3 regions of the Lelliottia sp. GFLA7 genome follow, and region 1 is predicted to be linked to each of the others. Evidence: predicted binding sites of a transcription regulator. Region 1 holds the regulator's gene; each other region holds the start of a gene.

Region 1 (10,181 bases):
TTCAAAATAAACAAACTCAGCCTTAATTTTGTTATCGCCAGCGCGCTGCTGGCCGCCAGTCTCCCTGCCCTTGCGGTGACAGGAGATACTGAGCAACCTATTCATATCGAGTCTGACACTCAGTCACTTGATATGCAGGGGAACGTTGTGACCTTCACGGGCAACGTCGTGATGACGCAGGGCACCATCAAAATCAATGCCGATAAAGTGGTTGTCACCCGTCCTGGCGGTGAACAAGGCAAAGAAATTATTGATGGCTACGGCAATCCGGCAACGTTCTATCAAATGCAGGATAACGGTAAGCCGGTTAAAGGCCACGCCTCGCACATGCACTATGAGCTGGCGAAGGACCTTGTCATCCTGACCGGCAATGCTTATCTAGAGCAGTTGGACAGCAACATCACCGGCGATAAGATCACTTATCTGGTGAAAGAGCAGAAAATGCAGGCATCCAGCGAGAAAGGTAAGCGCGTGACAACCGTACTGGTTCCGTCTCAGCTGCAGGACAAAGGGAAAACCCAGGCTCCCGCACAGAAAAAGAGTAACTAATTCGTTATGGCAACATTAACTGCAAAAAACCTCGCCAAAGCCTATAAAGGCCGCCGCGTCGTGGAAGATGTCAGTCTGACCGTTAACTCCGGCGAAATTGTTGGCCTGTTGGGTCCTAACGGTGCAGGTAAAACCACCACCTTTTACATGGTGGTTGGCATTGTTCCGCGCGATGCGGGCAACATCATCATTGATGATGAAGACATTAGCCTGCTGCCGCTGCACGCTCGCGCGCGTCGCGGGATTGGCTATCTGCCGCAGGAGGCGTCTATTTTCCGCCGTCTAAGCGTGTTCGACAATCTGATGGCCGTCCTGCAAATCCGTGACGATTTGACCGCTGAGCAGCGTCAGGATCGCGCCAACGAATTGATGGAAGAGTTCCATATCGAACACCTGCGCGACAGCCTCGGCCAGGCACTTTCGGGGGGTGAACGCCGCCGAGTAGAAATTGCTCGTGCCCTGGCAGCCAATCCGAAATTTATCCTTCTGGATGAACCATTTGCAGGCGTCGACCCCATCTCCGTTATCGACATTAAACGCATTATCGAACATCTGCGCGACAGCGGTCTCGGTGTGCTGATTACCGACCACAACGTGCGTGAAACGCTGGCCGTTTGTGAGCGCGCGTATATCGTCAGCCAGGGTCATTTAATTGCTCACGGCACGCCACTCGAAATCCTCGAAGATGAACATGTTAAGCGCGTGTACCTTGGGGAAGACTTCAGACTCTGATAGGGTAGAGGTTAAGTTACGCAGGACCGGAGAAAAACGCCCTGAACATGAAGCAAGGTTTGCAATTAAGGCTCAGCCAACAGTTGGCGATGACGCCACAGTTACAACAGGCGATCCGTCTGTTGCAACTGTCAACGTTAGAACTTCAGCAGGAACTGCAGCAAGCGCTGGACAGTAATCCACTGCTGGAGCAAACCGATCTTCATGAAGAGGTAGATACCCAGGAAAAGCAGGATACCGAAACGCTCGATACGGCAGATGCCCTTGAGCAAAAAGAGATGCCTGACGAGTTACCGCTAGATGCCAGCTGGGATGAAATTTACACCGCTGGAACCCCTTCCGGAACGCGCGCTGATTATCAGGATGATGAGTTACCGGTTTATCAGGGTGAGACCACGCAGTCGCTACAGGATTACCTGATGTGGCAGGTGGAGTTGACCCCTTTCACCGAAACCGATCGCGCGATTGCCACTTCCATTGTCGATGCCGTGGATGACACCGGGTATTTAACGGTGACCCTGGACGAAATTCTGGAAAGCATGGGTGATAGCGAAATCGAACTCGACGAGATCGAAGCCGTTCTCAAGCGCATTCAACGCTTTGACCCTGTCGGCGTCGCAGCAAAGGATCTGCGCGACTGTTTGCTGATCCAGCTTTCTCAGTTTGCAAAAGAGACGCCAAGACTCGACGAAGCGCGACTGATTATCAGCGAACATTTGGATTTGCTGGCGAATCATGATTTCCGCAGCCTGATGCGCGTGACGCGACTCAAAGAAGATGTACTGAAGGAAGCGGTGAATCTGATCCAGTCGCTCGATCCCCGGCCGGGGCAATCGATCCAAACCGGCGAACCCGAATATGTGATTCCTGACGTTCTGGTCCGAAAGCACAACGGTCTCTGGACCGTAGAACTCAATTCCGACAGCATTCCCCGCCTGCAAATCAACCAGCAATATGCTTCCATGTGCACCAGTGCGCGGAACGACTCCGACAATCAATATATTCGTAGCAATCTTCAGGAAGCGCGATGGCTGATCAAAAGCCTCGAAAGCCGAAATGATACGCTGCTACGCGTGAGTCGCTGCATTGTGGAACAGCAGCAAGGCTTTTTTGAGCAGGGCGAAGAATTTATGAAACCGATGGTTTTGGCAGATATTGCTCAAGCCGTTGAGATGCACGAATCGACCATTTCGCGTGTGACCACGCAGAAGTATCTGCACAGCCCGCGTGGTATTTTTGAGCTTAAGTATTTCTTCTCCAGTCATGTGAATACCGAAGGCGGCGGCGAAGCCTCGTCGACGGCAATTCGTGCTCTGGTTAAGAAGTTGATCGCCGCGGAAAACCCCGCGAAGCCACTGAGTGACAGTAAGTTAACCACCATGCTGTCCGATCAGGGTATCATGGTGGCACGTCGTACTGTTGCGAAGTATCGAGAGTCTTTATCCATTCCGCCGTCTAACCAGCGTAAACAACTGGTTTGACACAACCGATAAGGAAGACACTATGCAGCTCAACATCACAGGACACAATGTCGAAATCACTGAGGCTTTACGCGACTTTTTGAATACAAAATTCGCCAAGCTGGAGCAGTATTTCGAGAGGATCAATCAGGTCTACATTGTGTTGAAAGTGGAGAAAGTGACTCATATCTCGGACGCAACCCTGCACATAAACGGGGGCGAAATCCATGCCAGTGCGGAAGGGCAAGACATGTACGCGGCTATCGACGGCTTGATTGACAAACTTGCGCGACAGCTTAATAAACATAAAGATAAACTGAAACAACACTAATTGTCCGAGCAGTTAACGGGTGCAGGGCGGCCTGTTGTGATACACAACAGGCCATTTGTACAGTTAGCGCTTAGGTGAAATTATGATGAACAACGATTCCGGTCTTCAATTAAGTCATGTCCTTAACCAGGAATGTACCCGCAGTGGCGTTCACTGCCAGAGCAAAAAGCGCGCTCTGGAAATCATCAGTGAACTGGCCGCAAAACAGTTAAGCCTGCCACCTCAGGTGGTGTTTGAGGCCATTCTGACCCGTGAAAAAATGGGCAGTACCGGTATCGGCAATGGTATTGCCATTCCGCATGGCAAGCTGGAGGAGGACACACTGCGCGCCGTGGGCGTCTTTGTCCAACTGGAAACGCCGATCGCTTTTGATGCGATCGATAACCAGCCCGTCGATCTGCTTTTCGCTCTGCTGGTGCCTGCTGACCAGACCAAAACCCATTTGCATACGCTTTCGCTTGTGGCCAAGCGTCTGGCAGATAAAACAATTTGCCGCCGTCTGCGCGCAGCTCAAAGTGATGAGGAACTGTATCAAATTATCACCGAAGCGGAAGGCAATCAGGATGATGCGTAACCACAAGATGGCCTCCACATCTGCAGGCGCGAGGAGAAACGGAACATGGTGCTGATGATCGTCAGCGGTCGTTCGGGCTCGGGGAAATCCGTGGCCCTTCGAGCACTCGAAGATATGGGTTTTTATTGCGTCGATAACCTTCCGGTCGTGCTGCTACCAGAACTGGCGCGTACGCTAGCTGACAGACAAATTTCAGCTGCCGTCAGCATCGACGTCCGTAATATGCCGGAATCGCCGGAAGTCTTTGAGCAGGCGATGAGCAGCCTGCCAGAAACCTTCACTCCGCAATTGCTGTTCCTGGATGCCGATCGCAACACGCTGATTCGTCGCTACAGTGATACCCGACGTTTGCATCCGCTTTCCAGCAAAAATCTCTCCCTTGAGAGCGCTATCGACGAAGAGAGCGATTTGCTGGAGCCGCTGCGTTCCCGTGCCGATTTGATTGTCGACACCTCCGAGATGTCGGTTCATGAACTGGCCGAAATGCTGCGCACCCGCTTGCTGGGCAAACGTGAGCGTGAGCTCACCATGGTATTCGAATCGTTTGGCTTCAAACACGGGATCCCTATCGATGCGGATTATGTGTTTGACGTGCGCTTCCTACCCAACCCGCACTGGGACCCTAAACTGCGCCCAATGACCGGTCTGGATAAGCCTGTCGCAGCATTCCTCGACAGACATACAGAAGTTCACAATTTTATATACCAGACGCGAAGCTACCTTGAGCTATGGTTACCTATGCTGGAAACCAACAACCGCAGCTACCTGACCGTAGCCATTGGTTGTACCGGCGGTAAACATCGTTCGGTGTATATTGCTGAACAGCTGGCCGACTATTTCCGCTCACGCGGTAAAAACGTTCAGTCTCGTCATCGCACGCTGGAAAAACGCAAAACATGACCGTAAAACATACCGTTGAGATCACCAACAAGCTGGGCATGCACGCCCGTCCAGCGATGAAATTGTTTGAATTGATGCAGGGTTTTGACGCTGAAGTGTTGTTGCGTAACGACGAAGGCACCGAAGCCGAAGCCAACAGCGTTATCGCGCTACTCATGCTCGATTCCGCCAAAGGTCGCCAGATTGAAGTCGAAGCCACCGGTCCGCAAGAAGTTGAGGCGCTGGAAGCGGTCGTTGCGCTGTTTAACTCAGGCTTTGACGAGGACTGATTTAGCGGTTTGCCCTTCGCCCCTTGCATGCATCCAAGGGGCTTGAGATTCACTCAGTACAGTTTATTTCTGGTCATAAACCCTTCCCCACCAAGCTGACGCATCTGGCGCATAATCCACGCCTGGCGACTACGGACGTATCCCGATGGCGCATTCGCTTTGTAGATAATGGGGTTAGGCAATACGGCGGCCAGCAGCGCCGCCTCTGACTGACTCAGACGACTGGCGGGCTTATTGAAATAGCGCTGTGCTGCGGCTTCGACACCAAACACCCCGTCGCCAAACTCAGCAATATTCAGGTACACCGTCAGGATGCGTTTTTTACTCCAGACCGTTTCCATCCCGACCGTCAACCCGGCTTCCAGCCCTTTTCGCACCCAGCTTCGATCATCCCACAAAAACAGATTTTTCGCCGTCTGCTGTGAAAGAGTCGATGCGCCGCGTACGCGTTTTTCATTCCGCTCATTATGCGCCAGCGCCTTCTCGATTGCCGAAACGTCAAATCCCCAGTGTTCCGGGAATTTCTGATCTTCCGCCGCAATCACCGCCAGCCCCATCCATGGCGAAATCTCGTCCATGCTCACCCAGTCGGAATGCGCCACATAACCGAAATGGCCGGTTAGCCATGCGCTGACTTGACGCTCCACCATCACCGCCGAAAAGGGCACGGGCATAATGCTAAACAACGCGATGCCGCCGCCCCAGAAAACGGCCAGCGCCAGCACCACGCGAATGAAGATTCGCTTCGCCCATGCGACAGGAGAACGTTTTTGACTCACTGGGTCAGAACCAACACACGGTCAACCAGCTTATCAATACCGGTTGCAGCTTCTGCGATGTTTTGCGCCACCATATAGGCTGGCGTGGTCACGATCTTATTGTCTTCATCGACAACAATATCGTCGACCGGACAAGGCACATGTTCCCCGCCCATCTCTTCGATCACTTCCGCCGTGTCGATATCAGTGCCAATGGTCAAACGTAACGGGAAATCAAAAATCTTTGGCAGCATGGCGGGCGCGATGCACATAAAGCCCAGCGGTTTTCCCAACGCATGCATGCGTTGAGCCAACGCTTGCAACGCGCTATCGATGTGGCACTCACTCCCCTGGCTGGCGAAGGTGCTCAAATTTTTTGCCGCGCCAAACCCACCGGGAACGATCAGAGCGTCCAGTTCATCAGCATTTGCCTGCGCGAGCGGCAAGATATTGCCTCGGGCAATACGGGCGGCTTCGATGAGTACATTACGCGTTTCAGACATCGGTTCACCAGACAGATGGTTAATCACATCCACCTGATTTTTATCCGGCGCAAAGCAAACGGCTTCTGCGCCCTGTTTAGCCAGCGCAAGCAGCGTCAAAACGGATTCGTGTATCTCTGCACCGTCGTAAACGCCGCACCCACTCAGCACTACACCCACTTTTGTCATCTTGCTGTTCCTTCTCTCCAACCGTCTGAAGCATATTAAAAATTCTGATTAAAACGCTATGCTTCACACATTTCACTGATTCATGTAACAAATCATTTAAGATTTGCTATCTTAACTGCGTGCGGCCTCATTCTTAAGGCAGCGTCCATGCGAAAACAACACAAAGAATCAGGCGCGGCCACGATTTCCCTGGTGTTGGCGCAGTATTTCGCGCACCCCGGTTTATCCGGGGTCATTTTTTTGTACTTTCCACCCACGCTTTCAGCACGGCAACATCGTTTTGCCATTCCTGCTTCATCTCTTCAACCCATTCACCCACGTTATCCGACCACGCAGGTAAATCGGGAGACTGGATCTGCTGACCCAACTGCTGCAAATGACGCAAACCAATCGACCCGGCGGCACCTTTAATTTTGTGACCCTCTTCGACGATACCTTTCTGATCGCGAGCCGTCAGGTTCGATTCCAGCACGTTTAAATAGCCTGGCATCATTTTTTCGAATACGGCCAGACCATCGGTGATCAGCTTCGGACCCACCAACTCGATATACTGTTCAAGCATGGCGATATCCAGAATCGTTTGCGCTTTTTCGCTATCAACTGACGTCATAGTGCTCTCCTCTTCATCACAGGTATCCCAGAATTTCTTGATCATGGCAGTCAGGGCCGGCACCGCCAGCGGCTTGCTGAGCACATCGTCCATGCCAGCATCGAGGTACTCTTTTTTGTCCTTCAGCACGTTCGCCGTCAGCGCGACCAGTGGCGGAAGTTCATCGCGGGCATAACGTTGCGTCAGCTCGCGCGAGATATCCAGCCCAGTCATGTCCGGAAGCTGGATATCCAGCAGCACGAGATCATATTCACCGGGGGTAAACATCTCCAGCGCGGCGGTGCCGGTCATCGCCACATCGACGCTATTACCCAGTTTTTCCAGCACCGAACGGGCAACAATGACGTTCAATTCAATATCTTCAACCAGCAACACATGCAGCGCAGGTAATGGCAATTCGTCGTTTTCGAAGGTGTCTTCCACCTCTTCCGCTACCGCCGGGGCATGGACAGTCAGCGTAAACGTTGAGCCTTTACCCTGCTGGCTTGAAACCGTGATATCCCCACCCATGCTTTTTGCCAGGCGGCGCGATACGGCCAGGCCAATCCCGGTTCCCGTCGCGGGTTTCCCGCCGTTGCTGTCTTTCACCTGATAATACATGGCGAAAATCTTGTCGTGCTCATCCTGCGGAATACCGATACCGGAATCTTGCACCTCGAAGTGCAGCATATCGCCCTGGTCAAAACGTATCCGAACCACCACTTCACCCTGCTGGGTAAATTTCACGGCATTGCTGATAAGATTCCACAGGATCTGGCGCAAGCGCGTCCCGTCAGTCACCACTTTATGTGGCAACGGCAATGTTGGCTCAAGCACAAAACGCAGCCCTTTTTGCTGAGCCTGTAAGCCTGAGAGATTTTCTAGATCGGCCAGGAAACCGGTGAAGTCGACCGGCTGGTTATCCAGCTGGACTTTGCGGCGCTCCATCTTATCCATGTCGATAATATCATTGAAAATATTACCCAGCGTCACCGCAGAAACATGAATGGTTTTGAGATATTTCTCTTGTTCGCTGGTTAATTCGGTATCCAGCAAAATACGACTGAGCCCCACGATGCCATTCAGCGGCGTGCGCAATTCATGGCTGATGGTGGAGATGAAGGTGGTCTTGTCACGGCTGGCACGCTCAAGCGCGTCCTGATAGCGCTTACGCTCGGTAATATCGCGGCCAAAGCCCATCAGCCCGTGGCGCTTACCGACGCGGTCGTAATATGGGACTTTGCGGATTTCAAAACAGGCTTTGCGACCGTCCGGATAATCCAGCCACTGTTCGTAAGTTAAAGAGACATTGTGACGGAACACTTTCTCGTCGGTTTCAATCACTTTTACCGCAGCCTCTGCGGAGTAAACGTCCTGCGGCTTAAGATGAATCAGCTGTTTTTCGCTTTTTCCCGTCAACAACTCCATGGCCCGGTTGCAGCCAGAAAATTCTTTATCTTCATTACGATAGAAAACGAGATCGGGTGAGGCATCAAGGAAAGATCGCAGGAATGAGGATTGCTGTTCGAGCTGAATTTGCGTCACTTCACGCTCTTTCATCTCGATTTTCAGTTGCTCAAGCGTGGCCTGACGTTCCGCTTCCGCCTTCTCACGATCTGAAATTTCCTGGTTCAACTGCGCAATGTTGTCCTTCAACTGTACGTTGAGTTTGAGATCGCGATCGCGCATCTCCTCCAGCTTTTGCACCAGCCGGGAAAGACGCTGGCGCGATTCCTCCAGTTGCTCCACCACCACCGAGAGAAAATAGACGGCCCACGGCGTGATTAACAAACCAAAGAAGATTGAGCGGATAACGTCAATGCTCTCAACCTGCCCGTGCAGCACCATGGTCACGGCCATCTGGACCACAATCGCCAGAACCACCAGCGCCAGGGCCAACAGCAGGGAAAAACGCACCAGGCCGAGCTTCATCATCAGATCGACGTAATACTGCGCCAGCATACGAATTTGCTTCATAGGGGATCCCTTCACAACATCATCGCTCAATCATACTCAAATTTGAGGCAAGACGTTGAAGGTTGTGTGAAAAAGTGCGGAGTGAAACGGGTGAGGAGACTCACTCCCGGCGATGCGGGAGTGAGTAAATCAGGAAACTAAGAGCGTCTGAGGAGTAACCAAAGGCTTATCAGGAAGAACGAAGCGCTTGGAAGTAGTGCGCCAATCAGCGGCGGAATGCCGTAGACCAGCGTCAACGGACCGAAGATCTGATCCAGCACGTAAAAGACGAAACCAAAGCTGATCCCCGTCACCACACGCACGCCCATTGCCACGCTACGCAGCGGCCCGAAGATAAACGACAGCGCCATCAGCATCATCACCGCCACCGACATCGGCTGGAAAATTTTGCTCCACATGTTGAGCTGGTAGCGCCCCGCATCCTGGCCGCTCGACTTCAGATACTTCACGTAATTGTGTAAGCCACTTATTGATAACGCATCTGGATCCAATGCCACCACACCCAATTTGTCTGGGGTCAGATTGGTCTTCCAGGTGCCTGATACCGTCTGAGAACCGGTAATTTGCTTAGGATCTTGCAGATTAGATTCATCCACCTGCGACAAACGCCATACCCTGTTTGCAGAATCAAATTTTGCTGTCGCCGCATACCGGACGGACTGCAAACGACGATTATCGTTGAAAGCGTAAATACTCACGCCCCCCAGTTCATCGTCGCCCTTCACGCGTTCGATATAGACAAAATTATTGCCGTCTTTAGCCCACAAGCCCTGCTGAGTGGACATCAGTGAGCCGCCGTACATGGCTTGTGCACGGTAATTACGCGCCATCTGCTCGCCCTGCGGTGCCACCCACTCGCCAATAGCCATGGTCAGCAACACCAGAGGAATAGCCGTTTTCATGACCGACAGCGCCACTTGCATACGGGTGAAACCCGACGCCTGCATCACCACCAGCTCACTGCGCTGTGCCAGCATTCCCAGACCTAACAATGCGCCAAGCAGCGCGGCCATCGGGAAGAAAATCTGCACATCTTTCGGAATGCTGAGAAGGGTATACATCCCCGCACCCAGTGCGTCGTAACTGCCCTGCCCGGCTTTTTTCAGCTGGTCAACAAACTTGATGATGCCGGAGAGCGACACCAGCATGAACAACGTCATCATGATGGTGGTGAAAATAGTTTTACCGATATAGCGGTCAAGAACGCCAAACGCCTGCATTACACCGCTCCTTTACGCATTAAACGGGCACGGATGCGACGCATCGGCACGGTATCCCACATGTTCAATACTACCGCCAGTAGCAGATACAGACCGTTGACGGCCCATGTCCAAATCATGGGATCGATCTTACCCTTTCCACCGTTAGACT
Region 2 (10,181 bases), on a different contig from region 1:
GACATTTTGCGGATCGCAAAGGGTGTCGGAGATGTTCAGTTCGCCCAGACCGGTGATCGCGATGATATCGCCCGCTTCAGCTTCGGTGGATTCAATACGCTCCAGACCGAGGTGAGTCAGTACTTTACCGACTTTACCGTTACGTGTTTTACCTTCGCTGTCGATCAGAGTGATCTGCTGGTTAGGTTTCACACGGCCACGTTTGATACGACCGATGCCGATTACGCCAACGTAGTTGTTGTAATCCAGCTGGGAGATTTGCATCTGGAACGGACCGTCAAGATCAACGCTCGGTGCTTTAACGTGGTCAACGATAGCCTGGTACAGCGGGGTCATGTCTTCCGCCATATCAGTGTGTTCGTTGCCCGCGATACCCATCAATGCTGATGCATAGATGATTGGGAAGTCGAGTTGCTCGTCGCTTGCATCCAGGTTTACGAACAGGTCGAAGACCTGATCCACAACCCAGTCAGGACGCGCGCCAGGACGGTCAACTTTGTTGATAACCACGATTGGCTTCAAACCATGGGCAAATGCCTTTTTGGTTACGAAGCGCGTCTGCGGCATTGGGCCATCCATTGCGTCAACGACCAGCAGAACGGAGTCTACCATGGACATTACACGTTCAACTTCACCACCGAAGTCGGCGTGCCCTGGGGTATCAACGATGTTGATACGGTAGTCATTCCATTTGATAGCGGTGTTTTTAGCGAGGATGGTAATCCCACGCTCTTTCTCCAAATCGTTGGAGTCCATCACGCGTTCGGTGGCTTCCGCACGATCATTGCTGAACGTACCGGATTGCTGTAGCAGCTTGTCAACCAGGGTAGTTTTACCATGGTCAACGTGCGCGATGATGGCGATATTACGCAGATTTTCGATCACAACTTTGCCTCAGGCATTTAGAAATAGCGCGTTATTGTACACGGATTAATCGCAGGACTAAACAGGATCACAAACATCCTCCGCAAACAAGTATTGCAGAGTTGCTTTGTGATCGCTTTCACGCAGCGTAAAAAGTGCACTTTAACGGAAATCGCACCATTATGGTGCTCAATGTTCACATCGAAGCACTATAATGGTGCAATGTGACGTTCGTGGTGCAGGTCGTTTGCACTATGGTGTGCATGATAGCGCCTTTTGGGGGTAATTTGAAAGTTGGCACAGATTTCGCTTTATAAAAATACGGCAAAAAGATGGCGACAACGCCAGCCTTACACAGAATTGAAGACCTCGTTACCACGACGACAATGACCAATCCGGGAGAGTTAAGTATGTCCGCTGAACACGTTTTGACGATGCTGAACGAACATGAAGTGAAGTTTGTTGATCTGCGCTTCACCGATACCAAAGGCAAAGAACAGCACGTCACAATTCCTGCTCACCAGGTAAATGCCGAATTCTTCGAAGAAGGCAAAATGTTTGACGGCTCCTCTATCGGTGGCTGGAAAGGCATTAACGAATCCGACATGGTGCTGATGCCAGATTCAACGACTGCGCTCATTGACCCGTTCTACGAAGAGTCTACCCTGATTATCCGTTGCGACATTCTTGAGCCAGGCACGCTGCAGGGCTACGATCGCGACCCACGCTCCATCGCTAAACGCGCTGAAGAGTACCTGCGCTCTACTGGCATTGCAGACACCGTTCTGTTTGGGCCAGAGCCAGAATTCTTCCTGTTCGACGACATTCGTTTTGGTGCGTCCATTTCCGGTTCCCACGTGGCTATCGATGATATCGAAGGCGCATGGAACTCCTCCACCAAATACGAAGGCGGTAACAAAGGTCACCGTCCTGGCGTGAAAGGCGGTTACTTCCCGGTTCCTCCGGTCGATTCTTCACAGGACATCCGTTCTACCATGTGTCTGATCATGGAAGAGATGGGCCTGGTGGTTGAAGCTCACCACCACGAAGTGGCGACGGCGGGCCAGAACGAAATCGCAACCCGCTTTAACACCATGACCAAAAAAGCGGATGAAATTCAGATCTACAAATATGTGGTGCACAACGTTGCTCACCGCTTCGGTAAAACTGCGACCTTTATGCCAAAACCAATGTTTGGCGACAACGGTTCCGGTATGCACTGCCACATGTCCCTGTCCAAGAACGGCGTAAACCTGTTCTCTGGTGACAAATATGCGGGTCTGTCTGAGCAAGCGCTGTTCTACATCGGCGGTGTTATCAAGCACGCTAAAGCAATCAACGCCCTGGCAAACCCAACGACCAACTCCTACAAGCGTCTGGTCCCAGGTTATGAAGCCCCTGTTATGCTGGCTTACTCCGCGCGTAACCGTTCTGCGTCTATCCGTATCCCAGTGGTGGCATCTCCGAAAGCACGTCGTATCGAAGTGCGCTTCCCGGATCCAGCCGCTAACCCATACCTGTGCTTCGCAGCACTGCTGATGGCGGGTCTGGACGGCATTAAGAACAAGATCCATCCTGGCGAAGCCATGGATAAAAACCTGTATGACCTGCCGCCAGAAGAAGCGAAAGAGATCCCACAGGTTGCAGGCTCTCTGGAAGAAGCACTGAACGCGCTGGACGCCGACCGTGAGTTCCTGACGGCGGGTGGTGTGTTCACTGACGATGCAATCGATGCTTACATCGGCCTGCGTATCGAAGAGAACGACCGCGTACGCATGACTCCGCACCCGGTTGAGTTCGAGCTGTACTACAGCGTTTAAGTCAGCATTAAAGAAAACCCTATTCGGCGGATTTCTTGTCGCAGCAAGGCGGCAACTGAGTAAATCTCCGGGGCATAGACAGCTATGTGGCCGGGGTTAACGAAGGTTGCCAACGCAGTGGTGGCGAGAAAGACGCGAGAAGATTTTTGTTGCCGTGGAAACTTTCAGCCCATCTTCGGATGGGCTTTTTTCTCCACCAACAGACTGATCTGACGCGCTTTTCACGACGAAAAAGCTATACTGCACTAAATTAGTGCACCTACTCCAGGAGACTGCTGAATGGCAACTGGCGCGCTGCCCGATGCTGGGCAGATCCTCAATTCTTTAATCAACAGTATCTTACTTGTCGATGATGAGCTGGCGGTCCATTACGCCAACCCTGCGGCGCAGCAGTTGCTCGCCCAAAGCTCACGCAAATTATTCGGCACACCTTTACCGGAACTGTTGAGTTATTTTTCACTGAATATCGCGTTGATGCAGGAAAGTTTGGCTGCCGGTCAGGGGTTTACCGACAACGAAGTGACCCTGGTTATCGACGGACGCTCGCATATTCTCTCGTTAACGGCGCAACGCTTGCCGGACGGCCTGATTTTACTGGAAATGGCGCCGATGGATAATCTGCGTCGGCTCAGCCAGGAACAGCTTCAGCATGCACAGCAGATTGCTGCACGCGATCTGGTGAGAGGCCTTGCCCACGAAATCAAAAACCCATTAGGCGGTTTACGCGGTGCAGCACAGCTGTTGACCAAGGCGCTGCCAGACCCTGCGCTGGCGGAATATACCAACGTCATCATTGAACAGGCCGACCGCCTGCGCAATCTGGTTGACCGTTTACTTGGGCCGCAGCAGCCGGGTATGCACGTAACGGAAAGTATTCATAAAGTGGCGGAGCGGGTCGTGAAGTTGGTGTCGATGGAGCTCCCACCTAACGTCAAACTGATTCGCGATTACGATCCGAGCCTGCCGGAATTACCGCACGATCCCGACCAGGTTGAGCAAGTTCTGCTGAACATCGTGCGCAATGCTCTTCAGGCGTTAGGCCCCGAAGGCGGCGAAATTGTTTTACGTACCCGCACGGCATTCCAGCTGACACTACACGGCGTGCGCTATCGCCTGGCGGCGAGAATCGACGTTGAAGACAACGGGCCGGGTATTCCATCGCACCTTCAAGATACGCTTTTCTACCCGATGGTGAGCGGCCGTGAAGGCGGCACCGGGCTTGGGTTGTCCATTGCCCGCAATTTGATCGATCAACACTCCGGCAAAATTGAATTTACCAGTTGGCCGGGTCATACCGAGTTTTCGGTTTACCTGCCAATAAAAAAATAAGGTGACGACGATGCAACGAGGGATAGTCTGGGTAGTCGATGATGATAGTTCCATTCGCTGGGTGCTCGAACGCGCGCTTACCGGAGCAGGATTAAACTGCACCACCTTTGAAAGCGGTAGCGAAGTGCTTGACGCGCTCATCACCAAAACCCCGGACGTGCTGCTTTCTGATATTCGCATGCCGGGAATGGACGGGCTTGCGTTACTGAAGCAAATCAAGCAGCGCCACCCGATGTTGCCGGTCATCATAATGACCGCACATTCCGATCTGGATGCGGCCGTGAGCGCGTACCAGCAGGGTGCATTTGATTATTTACCCAAGCCGTTTGATATCGACGAAGCGGTAGCGCTGGTTGAGCGCGCGATCAGTCATTATCAGGAACAGCAACAGCCGCGCAATGCGCCAGTGTTTGGGCCAACGACCGATATTATTGGCGAAGCGCCTGCCATGCAGGACGTGTTTCGCATCATTGGGCGTTTATCGCGCTCATCCATCAGCGTTTTGATTAATGGTGAGTCCGGGACCGGTAAAGAGCTGGTTGCCCACGCCCTGCACCGCCACAGTCCGCGTGCGAAAGCGCCGTTTATCGCGCTGAATATGGCGGCGATTCCAAAAGACTTGATCGAGTCGGAACTGTTTGGTCACGAGAAAGGGGCCTTTACCGGTGCGAACACCGTTCGTCAGGGGCGCTTTGAGCAAGCCGATGGCGGGACGCTGTTCCTTGATGAAATCGGTGATATGCCGATGGATGTGCAGACTCGTCTGTTGCGCGTACTGGCCGATGGTCAGTTCTATCGCGTCGGCGGTTATGCGCCGGTGAAAGTGGACGTGCGTATTATCGCCGCGACGCACCAGAACCTGGAGCAACGCGTTCAGGAAGGCAAATTCCGTGAGGATTTGTTCCACCGCCTGAACGTTATCCGCGTTCATCTGCCGCCGCTGCGCGAGCGCCGTGAAGATATTCCCCGTCTGGCACGCCACTTTTTGCAGGTTGCTGCCCGCGAATTGGGTGTGGAAGCCAAACTCCTGCATCCGGAGACCGATGCTGCATTAACTCGTCTCGCCTGGCCCGGAAACGTGCGCCAGCTTGAAAACACCTGCCGCTGGCTCACCGTGATGGCTGCCGGTCAGGAAGTGTTGATCCAGGATTTACCGAGTGAGTTGTTTGAAGCGACAGCCCCAGAGAGCAGCAACGGGCAGTCATTGCCCGATAGCTGGGCAACGCTTCTGGCGCAATGGGCGGATCGCGCGCTGCGTTCCGGTCATCAAAATTTATTGTCAGAGGCACAGCCAGAGATGGAGCGTACGTTGCTGACGACCGCACTTCGCCACACTCAAGGGCACAAACAGGAAGCGGCTCGACTGCTAGGTTGGGGGCGAAATACCCTGACGCGTAAGCTGAAAGAGTTAGGAATGGAATAAGTAAAGTTCAAACCGGAGGCTTGTGCCTCCGGTTTATTGCTTAAATGACTCTTGAGAACTGCTGCAGTCGTGCCTTCTGGCGCAGATAGGCGTCAAAACACATGCAGATATTACGAATTAATAAGCGCCCTTTCGGCGTCACCTGAATCGCTTTATCCGTCACATCCACCAGCCCATCTTTCGCCAGCGGGGCGATCAGCTTCAAATCTTCGGCAAAATAATCAGAAAAGTTAAGATCCCATTGCGCTTCTACTGGCTCAAAATCGAGGCGGAAATTACAGATAAGCGCCTTAATAACGTCGCGGCGAATACAATCGTCACGCGTTAAAGCAATCCCGCGCCACAGCGCGTTCCCGATGTCATCCACCTGCTGATAATACTGCTTCAGCTCTTTCTGGTTTTGCGCATAGCAGTCGCCGATCATACTGATGGCGGATACGCCCATGCCCAGTAAATCGCTGTCGCCCTGAGTGGTGTAGCCCTGGAAATTACGATGCAGCACGCCTTCGCGTTGGGCGATGGCCAGCTCATCATCCGGGCGGGCAAAGTGATCCATACCGATAAACTGATAGCCAGTTTCCGTCAATGACGTGATGGTTTCTTGCAGGATATCGAGCTTCTGCTGCGCAGACGGCAGGTCAGCATCTTTGATTTTACGTTGCGCCGCAAACAGCGTTGGCAGATGCGCATAGTTAAAGACACTCAGGCGATCGGGATTCAGCTCTGCCACACGTTTAAGGGTGAAGGCAAAGCTTTCAGGCGTCTGCTTCGGCAGGCCATAAATCAGGTCAATATTGGTTGAGGTAAAACCAATTTCGCGAGCATGGTTCAGGAGAGCAAAAATAAAATCTTCATCCTGCTCGCGGTTAACCAGACGCTGGACCTCTTTGTTGAAGTCCTGGACCCCCATACTCAGACGGTTGAAGCCTTCGGCGCGCAGGTGATCGACGACATCCAGTTCAATTTCACGCGGATCGACTTCAATAGAAATTTCGGCATCAGCATCGAACCGGAAGTTTGCCCGCAGCAGATCCATCAGGCGGCTGATTTGTGCTTTATTCAGATAGGTCGGCGTACCGCCGCCCCAGTGCAGCTGGCTAACGTGACGGCCAGCAAAAAGCGGTGCGCGGTGCAGAATTTCCTGCTCAAGGGCATCAAGATAGTGGTCGGCTTTATGCTGCTGGCGAGTCACGATCTTATTACAGCCGCAGAAATAGCAGAGCTTGTGGCAAAAAGGGATGTGAACATACAGCGAAAGCGGGCGCTCAGGATAACGCACCACGGCTTGCTGAAAATCAGCCTCACTGAACGTTTCGGCAAACTCCAGCGCAGTCGGATATGAGGTATAACGCGGCCCGGAATAGTTATATTTTTGGATCAGGGCCAGATCCCAGTCGATGCTCAGTACAGACATGTTCACTCCTTCCGATGGTGTCGCATTCGTATACGGCGGCCCGTTTTTACCCCATTGCGGGTCATCATTCGGGTGCGCAACAACCTCTGTCGCCGCGACAACCGCCGTAGTTTAACGAATAACCACACCAGATAACATATAACCGGAAGGGTTATAAGCAGGACGATAGAGCCTGCCGGGTGCAAATGTTAGTTTCCACCTTTCAGAAGACGCATCATGTCGTCTTGCTTCTCTTCTTCTTCGTCGTCTTCATCATCTTCATAAGAAAGACCGAGCTGCTGCATCAGTTCATCAATACGGTCTAGTTTGGCATCGACCCATTTCTGCTCATCAGCATTCAGTTTTTCGCCTGCTTCAAGGCGTTCCAGCAGCGCGTCCAGGCGCTCATCATTCTCCAGCATATCCAGCTCAGCCTGCGGTGAAAGCATAGGTTTCTCGCTCTTGGGTTTGTGCTGCTTGACGACTGGGGTGTCCGTCACGCCCAGTGGAATTGGCGTTTTACTGCCAATGCGTGGATCTTTCTGTTTGCTGTTTTGTGCAGCAGAACCTGATGCACTGCTACCATTCGCACGGCTCCCCGCAGAATGCCCACTGTGCTTTTTAACACGTTTGCGATCGCGTGCTTCCTGATTCAGTTCTTCACGTGTTTTGCGGTGCGCTTTTGTCGGGCGTTTCGCGCCCGCTGCAGAGGTCGGTTTTTTCATGATGTCTTATCTTTAAGCCGTTTTATTCAGTATAGAATTGCGGCGAAATCTAGCAGAAAGCAAGCAAAGAAAAAAGGCGACAGAGCAATCTGTCGCCTTTTTTCCTGACTCACCACCCTAAACGGGTTTTACAATCCCTGTTCGCCAACAACTAACCCTGTTTATCCTTTAGCGCAATCATCCGTGATACGGTTCCATTTCCCTTTTAAACGCCTCCTGGCGTGTCGTCCTTGTAATCCTGAGTCTTCGCCTCCTGGCGCTCCTGACCCTCATCCTTAAGTCATAATCCTGATGGCATCCTCGCCGTGGGTGCTACTTTACCTTTTTCAGTTCTTCTGACAAGTAACGAAAGTGTACAAAAAAGGATTTTAGGAAAAATACTTAAAAACAACTCTTTGATTTTAAATGGATTGGTTATTTTAAAGCCTGGCATTAGTCTGAAATGTCCCATAGATATCATGGCGGATATCTCACAATGGAGAAGGTGTTAACGTACGCCGCATTCGCGAAGGGAAAGCCTTTTGCCTGCATTCAGGTATAATCCCTTTCAGAATAAGAATTTTGGAGACAAGTACGTGACTAACTGGAACTATCAACAGACGAATTTTGTCACCAGTGCGCCTGATATTCGCCACTTACCCCCTGATACCGGGATTGAAGTGGCGTTTGCGGGCCGTTCTAATGCAGGGAAATCCAGCGCCCTCAATACGCTGACTAATCAGAGAAGCCTGGCGCGTACCTCAAAAACCCCAGGGCGTACTCAGCTTATTAACTTGTTTGAAGTGGCTGAAGGCAAGCGACTGGTTGATTTACCCGGCTACGGCTATGCGGAAGTTCCAGAAGAGGTAAAACTCAAATGGCAAAAAGCCCTGGGTGAATATCTTGAAAAACGCCAGTGCCTGAAAGGTCTGGTTGTGCTGATGGATATCCGCCACCCGCTGAAAGATCTCGATCAGCAGATGATCCACTGGGCGGTAGCGAGTGAAATCCCAGTTCTAGTGCTATTGACCAAATCCGACAAGCTGGCCAGCGGAGCGCGTAAAGCGCAGCTCAAGATGGTGCGTGAAGCCGCACTGGCATTCAACGGTGACGTGCAAATTGAGACGTTTTCATCGCTGAAAAAGCAAGGCGTCGATGTTTTACGTCAAAAGCTAGACAGTTGGTATAACGGGCTGGAACCCGCTGTAGAAGCGGAAGAGTGATAAGAAGCGCGGCGATGTCCGCGCTTTTTTTTTGCCGAAAATTTTCTTTGCCGCAATAAAAAACGCCCCAGTCATTACTGACTGGGGCGGCTAAAATATTCAGCCAAATCCGATTACGTGAAGTAAAAGGTCTGAAAGATAGAACATCTTACCTCTGTACCCTACGCGAATAACTCTACTCTTTTTTTATCGCTGGACAAAGCATTTTTTGTAGTTTTTTTTCACTCTTTACATAGGTAAATCTAATGAATGTCACATAATGCACACTGTTATGTTGCTTACTTACATAAAAAGCGCATTACGCATCGAATCATTAGTGAGCCAAGTCCCAGTTTTCACCGCTTCCTACTTCCACCAGCAACGGCACATCTAATGTCATGCTGCCTTCCATCAGTTCATGGATCTTTTTAGAAACGGCTTCCAGATCTTCATGATGAACTTCGAACACCAGTTCATCGTGTACCTGCATGATCATGCGCACGCGCGGTTTGTCTTTTTCAAGCCAAGCATCCACTGCAATCATTGCACGTTTGATGATGTCGGCTGCCGTGCCCTGCATCGGTGCGTTGATCGCCGCTCGCTCTGCTCCAGCTCGACGAGCTGCATTGCTTGACGTGATGTCAGGGAGATAAAGGCGACGGCCGTCCAGCGTTTCGACATAACCTTTTTCCTTCGCCTGCGCGCGCGTGCGTTCCATGTATTCCAGAACGCCTGGATAACGCTCAAAGTAGAGGTCCATGTATTTTTGCGACTCTTTGCGCGGAATATTTAGCTGGCGAGAAAGGCCAAACGCGCTCATGCCGTAAATCAGACCAAAATTGATCGCTTTCGCACTACGGCGCTGATCGTTGGTCACGCTATCCAGTGGCAAACCAAAAACTTCTGCTGCAGTCGCGCGATGGATATCTTTGCCTTCGGCAAATGCGGTCAGTAAGCCTTTATCCCGCGACAAATGCGCCATGATGCGCAGTTCAATTTGCGAGTAGTCGGCAGATACAATCAGATAATCTTTCGGCGCGATAAATGCCTGACGGATTCTGCGCCCCTCTTCATTACGAACCGGGATGTTCTGCAGGTTTGGCTCAGTAGAGGACAAACGCCCTGTCGCCGCAACCGCCTGATGATAAGAGGTGTGAACGCGACTGGTTTTTGGGTTAATCATCAACGGAAGCTTATCGGTATAAGTCGATTTAAGCTTGGCGAGACCACGGTATTGCAGAATCACTTTAGGTAATGGGTAATCGAGTGCCAGCTCCTCCAGTACCTCTTCAGACGTTGATGGTGCACCACCAGGCGTTTTCTTCAGCGGCTTGATACCTTGCTTTTCAAACAAGATAGTCTGCAACTGCTTGGTGGAGGACAGGTTGAACGGCTCTCCGGCAATCTCATGGGCTTTTTGCTCAAGCTCACTCAATCGTAGGGCAA
Region 3 (10,181 bases), on a different contig from region 1:
CCCGTGGGATGTAACAAAGGCTCCGCCCTGGCAGTGCTGAGCGACCACCTGGGCTTAACCCTGCAGGATTGTATGGCGTTTGGCGACGCCATGAACGACCGCGAAATGCTGGGAAGCGTGGGTCGCGGTCTGATTATGGGGAATGCGATGCCGCAGCTTATGGCGGAGCTATCCCATCTACCGGTTATCGGGCATTGCCGTAACGAAGCGGTGTCCCATTTTTTGACACATTGGCTGGATCAACCAAACCTCCCGTATTCCCCCGAATAGTGAGACCCTTCCAGCAAGCCAGACCGAGGTCTGGCTTTTTTTATTTCAGCATCTGCGCGATCTGCGCTTTCCACGGCTCAATATCCCCGATATGGGTTTTCACCCACTCTGCGTTGTAATAGGTGTCGAGATAGCGCTCGCCGCTGTCGCACAGCAGGGTAACGATAGAACCGGTGCGGCCTTCCTCGCGCATCCGTGAAGCCAGGTGCAGAACGCCCCACATATTGGTCCCGGTTGACGCGCCCACTTTGCGGCCAAGCTGCGTTTCCAGCCAGTGTGCCGTCGCCACGCTTGCCGCATCTGGCACACGCAACATCTCATCGACGACATCAGGAATGAAAGAAGGCTCTACGCGCGGGCGGCCAATCCCTTCGATTTTGCTGCCCACTGGGCTGCGAAGCGTGGCATCGCGGCTCTGCCAGTAATCCATAAACACAGAATTCTGCGGATCAACCACCATCAGTTGAGTGTCATAGCCCTGGCAGCGTATATAGCGGCCAATCGTCGCCGAGGTGCCGCCCGTCCCGGCGCTCATGACGATATACGACGGCTGGGGGTGCGGCTCATTGTTCATCTGACGGAAAATACTGTCAGCAATGTTGTTGTTCCCGCGCCAGTCGGTCGCACGCTCGGCAAACGTAAACTGGTCCATATAGTGACCGTTCAGCTCACGGGCGAGCATTTCCGAGGCGGCGTAAATCTCGCAGGCGCTTTCCACAAAGTGGCAGCGGCCGCCGTAGAATTCGATCTGTTCGATTTTGCGTTTCGCGGTACAGGAGGGCATCACGGCGATAAACGGCAGGCCAAGCAGGCGCGCGAAATAGGCTTCTGACACGGCCGTTGAACCCGATGACGATTCAATGATCGTTGTGCCTTCTTTGATCCAGCCGTTGCACAAACCATACAAAAACAGCGATCGCGCCAGACGATGCTTGAGGCTGCCCGTAGGGTGAGTACTTTCATCTTTTAGATAGAGCTGAATGCCTGCAAAACCCGGCAGCGCGAGGCGAATCAGATGCGTATCCGCCGAACGTTGATAATCTGCATTGATCTCGCTAATCGCATGTTTGACCCAAGAGCTATTCATCGTAGGAATCCGTTTGTCATTTTGTGCCCAGCATAGCGAATAGCACGGAAAAAATTGTTGCTATCTGGCCTTTAAAATAGAATGTCAGGAGAAAAATATTCTCTGTGAGGTGGGGTATGTTAGATAAAATTGACCGCAAGCTGCTCTCTTTGCTGCAAAAGGACTGCACCCTCTCTTTGCAGGCACTCGCTGATGCCGTTAATCTGACCACCACGCCCTGCTGGAAACGACTCAAACGTCTCGAAGATGACGGCGTTTTACTGGGCCGAGTGGCCCTGCTGGATCCCGAAAAACTGGGGCTTGGACTGACCGCGTTTGTTCTGATAAAAACGCAGCATCACAGTAGCGACTGGTACTGCCGATTTGTCACCGAAGTCTCGGAGATGCCAGAGGTGCTCGGGTTCTGGCGCATGGCGGGTGAGTATGACTATCTGATGCGCGTCCAGGTGGCGGACATGAAACGCTATGATGATTTCTACAAACGGCTGGTCAACAGCGTACCGGGCCTCTCGGATGTCACCTCGAGTTTTGCCATGGAACAGATAAAATACACCACAGCTTTACCCATTGAATAACATCCGGACTTTGCCGGAACAATACCTTCAGGAATTTACCGCGTGCGATTATTTGCTCAATTAAGCTGGTACTTCCGCCGGGAGTGGCGACGCTATCTCGGCGCAGTAGCCCTGCTTATTATCATTGCCATTCTGCAACTGATTCCGCCCAAAGTGGTGGGATATGTGGTGGATGGCGTCACGGAACAACATTACACCACCGCACGGGTGATGATGTGGATCGGCACGCTGGTCCTGACCGCGGTGATTGTCTACCTGTTGCGCTACGTCTGGCGCGTGCTGCTGTTCGGTGCGTCCTATCAGTTGGCCGTCGAGCTGCGCGAGGATTTTTATCGCCAGTTGAGCCGTCAGCATCCTGAGTTTTACCTTCGCCATCGCACCGGCGATCTTATTGCGCGCGCCACCAACGACGTGGATCGCGTGGTCTTTGCCGCCGGGGAAGGCGTCTTAACGCTGGTGGATTCGCTGGTGATGGGCTGCGCGGTGCTGATTGTCATGTCGACGCAAATCAGCTGGCAGCTTACGCTGCTGGCGCTGTTGCCGATGCCGATTATGGCGCTGGCGATCAAGCGCTATGGCGACCAGCTGCACGAGCGTTTCAAGCTGGCGCAGGCGGCGTTCTCATCGCTGAACGACAGAACCCAGGAGAGCATGACCAGCATCCGGATGATCAAAGCCTTTGGTCTTGAGGATCGCCAGTCGGCGCTGTTTGCCGCAGATGCCGCGGACACCGGCGCGAAAAACCTGCGCGTGGCGCGGATTGACGCCCGGTTTGATCCCACGATTTATATCGCCATCGGTACGGCGAACCTGCTGGCGATCGGCGGCGGAAGCTGGATGGTCGTCAACGGCTCCATGACGCTCGGCCAACTGACCAGCTTTGCCATGTATCTTGGCCTGATGATTTGGCCGATGCTGGCGCTGGCGTGGATGTTTAACATTGTCGAACGCGGCAGCGCGGCGTACAGCCGTATTCGCGCGATGCTCGCCGAAGCGCCCGTCGTTAACGACGGCACCGAATCCGTCCCGGAAGGGCGTGGTGTGCTGGACGTGGCCATCCGTCAATTCACCTATCCGCAAACCGAAAAACCGACGCTTGAGAACGTGAACTTCACGCTGCGTCCGGGACAAATGCTGGGGATCTGCGGCCCGACAGGTGCGGGGAAAAGTACCGTATTGTCACTGATTCAGCGTCACTTTGATGTCACGCAGGGCGAGATTTGTTTTCACGATCTCCCGCTGACGCGTTTGCAGCTCGACGCCTGGCGCAGCCGCCTGGCGGTCGTCAGCCAAACGCCATTTTTGTTCTCCGATACGGTGGCGAACAATATTGCGTTGGGACATCCGAATGCGACACAAGAAGAGATTGAGCATGTGGCGCGGCTTGCCAGCGTCCACGACGATATTCTGCGCCTGCCGCAAGGTTATGAAACCGAAGTTGGCGAGCGCGGCGTGATGCTCTCCGGCGGGCAGAAACAGCGCATTTCCATTGCCCGCGCGTTACTGCTCAACGCCGAAATTTTGATTCTGGACGATGCCCTTTCTGCCGTTGATGGTCGGACGGAACACCAGATTTTGCACAACCTGCGCCAGTGGGGTGAGGGACGCACGGTGATCATCAGCGCTCACCGCTTATCGGCATTGACCGAAGCGAACGAAATTCTGGTGATGCAGCACGGGCATATCGCCCAGCGCGGACATCACGACCAGCTTGCCGAACAGGCGGGTTGGTATCGCGATATGTATCGCTATCAGCAGTTGGAAGCAGCGTTGAATGATGCGCCAGATCTGAATGAGGAGGCCACCGATGCGTAAATTCGTGCAACTTTGGCCGACGCTAAAACGTCTGCTGGCCTACGGTTCGCCATGGCGTAAACCGCTTTCTATTGCGGTCGTGATGCTGTGGATAGCGGCGATTGCCGAAGTCAGCGGTCCGCTGCTGATCAGCTATTTTATCGACAATATGGTCGCGAAAAGCTACATGCCATTGGGGCTGGTGGCCGGACTGGGTGTGGCCTATATCGGCCTGCAGCTGCTCGCCGCCTCGCTGCATTATGCGCAATCGCTGCTGTTTAACCAGGCGGCGGTTGGCGTTGTGCAGCAGCTACGTACGGACGTTATGGACGCCGCGCTGCGCCAGCCGCTGAGTGAATTCGATACCCAACCCGTCGGGCAGGTGATTTCGCGCGTCACCAATGACACCGAAGTGATCCGCGATCTGTACGTCACCGTCGTGGCCACGGTTCTGCGCAGCGCTGCATTGATTGGCGCTATGCTGGTGGCAATGTTCAGCCTCGAATGGCGCATGGCGCTGGTGGCGATCACTATTTTCCCGGCCGTGATGATTGTGATGGTGATTTATCAGCGCTACAGCACGCCTATTGTGCGTCGACTGCGCGCCTATCTCGCCGATATTAATGACGGCTTCAACGAAGTCATTAATGGTATGAGCGTGATTCAACAGTTCCGCCAGCAGGGGCGTTTTGGCGAGCGCATGGGCGAGGCGAGTCGCTCGCACTACATGGCGCGAATGCAAACGCTGCGTCTGGATGGCTTCCTGCTGCGTCCGCTCCTGAGCCTGTTTTCGGCGCTGGTGCTGTGTGGCCTGCTGATGCTGTTTGGTTTTGGCTCCGGCGGCACAATTGAAGTCGGCGTGCTATATGCGTTTATTAGCTATCTGGGGCGTCTCAACGAGCCGTTGATCGAGCTGACAACGCAGCAATCCATGCTGCAACAGGCGGTGGTGGCGGGTGAACGCGTATTTGAGCTGATGGATCGCCCACGTCAGACCTATGGCGATGATGAGCGTGAGCTGCAAAGCGGCTCAATTGCGATTGAAAATGTCTCCTTCGCCTATCGTGAGGATCGGCTGGTGCTTCAGGACATCAACCTTGAAATCCCGTCGCACAGCTTTGTGGCGCTGGTGGGGCACACGGGGAGTGGGAAGAGTACGCTCGCAAGCTTATTGATGGGCTACTATCCGCTGAGCCACGGCGAAATCCGCATTGATGGCCGACCGCTAGCCTCCCTGAGTCACAGCGTGCTGCGCAAAGGGGTCGCGATGGTGCAGCAGGATCCGGTGGTGATGGCCGACTCGTTCTTTGCCAACGTCACGCTGGGACGGCCTTTTACGGAAGAACAGGTCTGGGAAGTGCTGGAGAAAGTCCAGCTCGCCGATCTGGTTCGCGGTATGAACGATGGACTCTTCACGATGCTCGGTGAGCAGGGGAATACGCTTTCCGTCGGGCAGAAACAGCTGCTGGCGCTGGCGCGCGTGCTGATAGAGACGCCGCAGGTGCTGATTCTGGATGAAGCGACTGCCAGTATTGATTCGGGTACCGAGCAGGCCATTCAGCAGGCGCTGGCTGCCGTCAGAGAGCACACCACGCTTGTGGTGATTGCGCACCGCCTCTCGACGATTGTTGATGCGGACACCATTCTGGTGCTACATCGCGGGCAAGCCGTTGAGCGCGGGAATCACCGCCAGCTGCTGGAGGCCAAAGGGCGCTATTGGCAAATGTATCAGTTGCAGCTCGCCGGTGAAGAGCTGGCCGCCAGCACGCGTGAAGAGGAATCACTGAGCGCGTGATGCACCAGAATTAAGCACATCGCTAACAGGGATTTTCTGTTGGTGCAAAAATACAACGCATCATGCACTGTCATGGTGCGTTTTTTTTCGTTAAGACCAAAATCCTCCCTCGCTTCACCTCTCCAGCCTGATTTTGTCCTCTTTTTCAACTCTGGCACAGCGCTTGCAATATCTCTTTCGTAAGCGCTGCGGCCATTATTGAATTCTGACTGGAGGGGATCTATGAAGCTGGTTACGGTTGTCATCAAACCATTCAAACTCGAAGACGTGCGTGAAGCGTTGTCTTCAATGGGTATTCAGGGGCTGACGGTCACCGAAGTGAAAGGCTTTGGGCGTCAGAAGGGTCATGCGGAGCTCTATCGCGGAGCAGAATACAGCGTCAACTTCCTGCCTAAAGTGAAGATTGATGTGGCGATTGCTGACGATCAGCTTGATGAAGTGATTGATGTGGTCAGCAAAGCGGCCTACACCGGCAAAATTGGCGACGGCAAAATTTTCGTTGCCGAATTGCAGCGCGTCATTCGCATCCGTACGGGCGAAGCTGACGAAGCGGCACTGTAAGTAACTCCTGGCACACAGTGATAGGGATCGAGAAAATGAAGAAAACAACAATCAAACTGGCTCTGGGGTCTCTGGCACTGCTGCCGGGCCTGGCGATGGCAGCCCCTGCGGTGGCTGATAAAGCCGATAACGCTTTTATGATGATCTGCACCGCGCTGGTGCTGTTCATGACTATTCCGGGCATCGCGCTGTTCTACGGCGGCTTGATCCGCGGTAAAAACGTCCTGTCGATGCTGACCCAGGTTGCCGTGACGTTCGCGCTGGTCTGTGTGCTGTGGGTGGTTTACGGTTATTCACTCGCGTTCGGTGAAGGCAACGCCTTCTTCGGCAACTTTAACTGGGTGATGCTGAAAAATATTGAACTGACCGCCTTGATGGGCAGTTTCTATCAGTACATCCACGTCGCGTTCCAGGGGTCTTTCGCCGCGATTACGGTTGGCCTGATTGTCGGCGCACTAGCGGAACGTATTCGCTTCTCAGCGGTGCTAATTTTTGTGGTGGTGTGGCTGACGCTCTCTTACGTGCCAATTGCGCATATGGTCTGGGGCGGCGGTCTGCTGGCTTCCCATGGCGCGCTGGACTTTGCAGGCGGTACGGTTGTTCACATTAACGCCGCGGTAGCAGGCTTGGTGGGTGCATACCTTGTTGGCAAGCGTGTGGGCTTTGGCAAAGAAGCGTTCAAACCGCACAACCTGCCGATGGTCTTCACGGGCACTGCGATTCTGTACTTTGGCTGGTTTGGCTTCAACGCTGGCTCTGCGAGCGCCGCGAACGAAATCGCCGCTCTGGCCTTTGTGAACACCGTTGTCGCAACCGCGGGCGCAATCCTTTCATGGGTGTTGGGCGAGTGGGTGGTACGTGGTAAACCGTCTCTGCTGGGCGCGTGTTCCGGTGCGATTGCTGGTCTGGTCGGTATCACGCCAGCCTGTGGTTATGTGGGTGTAGGTGGAGCGCTGATCGTCGGTCTGGTTGCCGGTCTGGCTGGTCTGTGGGGCGTGACTGCACTGAAACGTGTTCTGCGTGTCGATGACCCTTGCGACGTGTTCGGTGTGCACGGCGTGTGCGGCATTGTTGGCTGCATCATGACCGGTATCTTTGCCTCGACGTCGCTGGGCGGTGTGGGTTATGCAGAAGGTGTCACCATGGGCCATCAGGTTCTGGTTCAGCTGGAAAGCATCGGCGTGACAATCGTTTGGTCTGGTGTCGTCGCCTTCATCGCATACAAACTTGCTGATATGACCGTGGGTCTGCGTGTACCGGAAGAGCAGGAACGCGAAGGTCTGGACGTCAACAGCCACGGCGAGAATGCGTATAACGCCTAATAAAAGCAAAACGGCAACTTCAGTTGCCGTTTTTTGTGTCTTCACCCTCTCCCGTGGGAGAGGGCTGGGGTGAGGGCATCAGACCGCACAAGGTCAAAGCAAAACGGCAACTTCAGTTGCCGTTTTTTGTGTCGTCACCCTCTCCCGTGGGAGAGGGCTGGGGTGAGGGCATCCGACCGCACAAGGTCAAAACAAAAAGGCAACGTCAGTTGCCTTTTTTAATGTTTGTTCCCTCTCCCACGGGAGAGGGCCAGGGTGAGGGCATCAGCCAGCTCCAGACTTAACCTCGATTTCGCATCACCCCTTCCTGCACCGTCGAGGCCACCAGAATGCCATCCTGAGTATAAAACTCGCCGCGCACAAAGCCGCGCGCGCTGGATGCCGACGTACTTTCCACGCTATACAGCAGCCATTCATTCATATCAAACGGGCGATGGAACCACATGGAGTGGTCGATAGTCGCCACCTGCATTCCCTTCTCCAGGAAGCCCACGCCGTGCGGCTGCAATGCCACCGGCAAGAAATTGAAATCAGAGGCATAGCCCAGCAAATATTGATGAACGCGAAGATCTTCCGGCATCGCGCCATTAGCGCGCATCCACACCTGACGCTTCGGCTCGGCGATATGGCCTTTCATCGGGTTGTGGAACTCGACCGGGCGGATTTCCAGTGGCTTATCACACAGGAATTTTTCTTTGACCTGCGGCGGCAACAAATGCGCCAGCGCACGCGCGATATCCGTTTCTGATTTCAGCTCATCAGGAGCAGGGGCGGACGGCATCGTTTTTTGATGCTCATATCCCGGCTCCGAGGCCTGGAATGAGGCCGTCATGTAAAAAATCGGTTTACCATTTTGAATGGCGGCCACGCGGCGGGCACTAAAACTGTTGCCGTCGCGAAGGACTTCTACATCATAAATAATCGGTTTTGCGCTGTCGCCGGGACGCAAAAAATAGCTGTGAAAAGAGTGCACCAGACGATCTTCGGGCACGGTCTCTTTGGCTGCGTAAAGCGCCTGACCCACGACCTGACCGCCGAAGACCTGGCGCAAGCCGAGATCTTCGCTCTGTCCGCGGAAGAGTCCTTCTTCAATTTTTTCCAGATTCAGTAATGTCAGCAGATTGTTCAGTGCTTGACTCATAGTCGTCCTCAATAAAGCGCCATCGCGAAAGGTACGCTGATTATAACGCAGAATGGCAAGTGGTCCGATGGGTGCAATAATCTGAATAACGAGGCGAAACCAGGCATAAATAAGTGATATGTGCCACACTTAGTCACGTTATGTTTTTGTTAACGACTTCGGGCGGGATCGATCCCGCTTGGGCATTGAAGATAAGGAGAACTCAATGAAACTCGTGCACATGTTAAGTGGTTTAGCGGTAGCGGTTGCTCTGTCTGCGTGTGCGGACAAAAGTGCAGACATTCAGACGCCAGCGCCAAACCCTAATGCGGCAGGGGCGACAACGCAGCCGACCATGCAGCAACCGAATGTTTCCGGTACGGTTTGGATCCGTCAGAAAGTGGCACTGCCGCCGGATGCCGTGTTGACCGTGACCCTGTCGGATGCTTCGCTGGCTGACGCACCGTCAAAAGTGCTGTCGCAGAAAGCGGTACGAACCGAAGGTAAACAGTCCCCGTTCAGCTTCGTGCTGCCCTTTAACCCGGCAGACATTCAGCCAAACGCGCGCATCTTGTTGAGCGCAGCGGTGACGGTTAATGACAAATTGGTGTTTATCACCGATACGGTTCAGCCGGTGATTAATCAGGGCGGGACAAAAGCCGATCTGACGCTGGTACCGGTTCAGCAGACAGCCGTTCCGATGCAGCAGGGCGGTGGTTCGGTAACAACCGTTCCGTCAACCTCACCAACGCAAGTTAATCCGTCTTCAGCGGTTCCTGCCCCGACGCAGTACTAATCTCGTCTCTCGCCCTCTCTCCTTGCGGGGAGAGGGTTTTAATACACCCACCGATATTTCTTCATATCGATTTGGCCTTTCCCCGAGACCTGCACGCCTTCTGACAGCAACGCCTGGCGCTGACGCTGTAGATCAGGCCCCATCAGGGAAATCTCTCCGTGACGATTCACGACCCGATACCAGGGTAACGTGCTGCCTTCCGGCAAGCGCTTGAGTACGCCGCCCACCTGACGCGCCGCGCGTGGCGAACCCGCCAGCCGGGCAACGTCGCCATAGGTCGTGACAAATCCTTGCGGAATCGAGGCCACAATCTGCCATACCCGTTGCGGGAAGGTATCGTTATTATCCATGCGTTAGCCCTGTCGGCGTTTCTCTAAACGGATATCGCCGTCGCCAGCATCCTGTTCATTGCCCCATCCTAGATGGCGATAGAAGCCCGCGGCTCGCGTATGCTTTCCCGTTTCCAGCCAAATCGTAGCGCTGTGTGTGAAAAGCGCCTGCTCAGCAATGTGCACCAGCTTTTTACCCAGCCCTAAACCTTCAAATTGTGGAAGAACAAACGCGGCGAAAAGACAGTTATCCTCGGGGATAATCATGGAAAAACCCACGATGCGCTCGTCATCAACTGCGACCCATGTGCAGTCAGAAGCCAGAATCATAGATGTTATCGCTTCAGGCGTAATGCCCAGCGTCTGCATCTCTTCCTGGTTCATGGCGTTTTCCGTGACCGATGTGCGGACGTCGAATAAACCGGGAACATCGCCTGGAACTGCGAGTCTTATTTTTACTGCCATGCTTCATCCTTGCGCTCATTTCATGCCGGGATGACGATAATAGCGGATAAATGATGGGGTTTGCGCA

Evidence for each region. The regulator sigma-54, encoded in region 1, starts transcription at its own class of promoters, with help from an activator protein. The targets are predictions, from matches to a motif close to GTTGGCACANNTTTCGCTNT.
Region 2: the regulator sigma-54 is predicted to act here: its motif matches at 1,158-1,177, upstream of glnA (glutamate--ammonia ligase).
Region 3: the regulator sigma-54 is predicted to act here: its motif matches at 5,672-5,691, upstream of glnK (P-II family nitrogen regulator).

Annotation. Positions count from the first base shown of each region.
Region 1 is NZ_JBWLAQ010000005.1:75,971-86,151, reverse strand. Features, by position in the region: gene lptA (lipopolysaccharide ABC transporter substrate-binding protein LptA) at 1-549, shown strand, start outside; gene lptC (LPS export ABC transporter periplasmic protein LptC) at 1-26, shown strand, start outside; gene lptB (LPS export ABC transporter ATP-binding protein) at 556-1,281, shown strand; gene rpoN (RNA polymerase factor sigma-54) at 1,329-2,762, shown strand; gene hpf (ribosome hibernation promoting factor) at 2,785-3,072, shown strand; gene ptsN (PTS IIA-like nitrogen regulatory protein PtsN) at 3,155-3,646, shown strand; gene rapZ (RNase adapter RapZ) at 3,692-4,546, shown strand; gene npr (PTS phosphocarrier protein NPr) at 4,543-4,815, shown strand; gene mtgA (monofunctional biosynthetic peptidoglycan transglycosylase) at 4,869-5,594, opposite strand; gene elbB (isoprenoid biosynthesis glyoxalase ElbB) at 5,591-6,244, opposite strand; gene arcB (aerobic respiration two-component sensor histidine kinase ArcB) at 6,477-8,810, opposite strand; gene lptG (LPS export ABC transporter permease LptG) at 8,948-10,030, opposite strand; gene lptF (LPS export ABC transporter permease LptF) at 10,030-10,181, opposite strand, start outside.
Region 2 is NZ_JBWLAQ010000012.1:5,792-15,972, reverse strand. Features, by position in the region: gene typA (ribosome-dependent GTPase TypA) at 1-885, opposite strand, end outside; gene glnA (glutamate--ammonia ligase) at 1,275-2,684, shown strand; gene glnL (nitrogen regulation protein NR(II)) at 2,964-4,013, shown strand; gene glnG (nitrogen regulation protein NR(I)) at 4,024-5,436, shown strand; gene hemN (oxygen-independent coproporphyrinogen III oxidase) at 5,477-6,850, opposite strand; gene yihI (Der GTPase-activating protein YihI) at 7,039-7,554, opposite strand; gene yihA (ribosome biogenesis GTP-binding protein YihA/YsxC) at 8,130-8,756, shown strand; gene spfP (small protein SpfP) at 8,856-8,903, opposite strand; gene polA (DNA polymerase I) at 9,070-10,181, opposite strand, start outside.
Region 3 is NZ_JBWLAQ010000001.1:1,047,964-1,058,144, reverse strand. Features, by position in the region: gene cof (HMP-PP phosphatase) at 1-270, shown strand, start outside; gene AC07RN_RS05105 (PLP-dependent cysteine synthase family protein) at 311-1,357, opposite strand; gene AC07RN_RS05100 (Lrp/AsnC family transcriptional regulator) at 1,474-1,932, shown strand; gene AC07RN_RS05095 (SmdA family multidrug ABC transporter permease/ATP-binding protein) at 1,975-3,747, shown strand; gene AC07RN_RS05090 (SmdB family multidrug efflux ABC transporter permease/ATP-binding protein) at 3,740-5,521, shown strand; gene glnK (P-II family nitrogen regulator) at 5,744-6,082, shown strand; gene amtB (ammonium transporter AmtB) at 6,118-7,404, shown strand; gene tesB (acyl-CoA thioesterase II) at 7,685-8,545, opposite strand; gene AC07RN_RS05070 (YbaY family lipoprotein) at 8,751-9,320, shown strand; gene AC07RN_RS05065 (MGMT family protein) at 9,359-9,670, opposite strand; gene AC07RN_RS05060 (GNAT family N-acetyltransferase) at 9,674-10,114, opposite strand.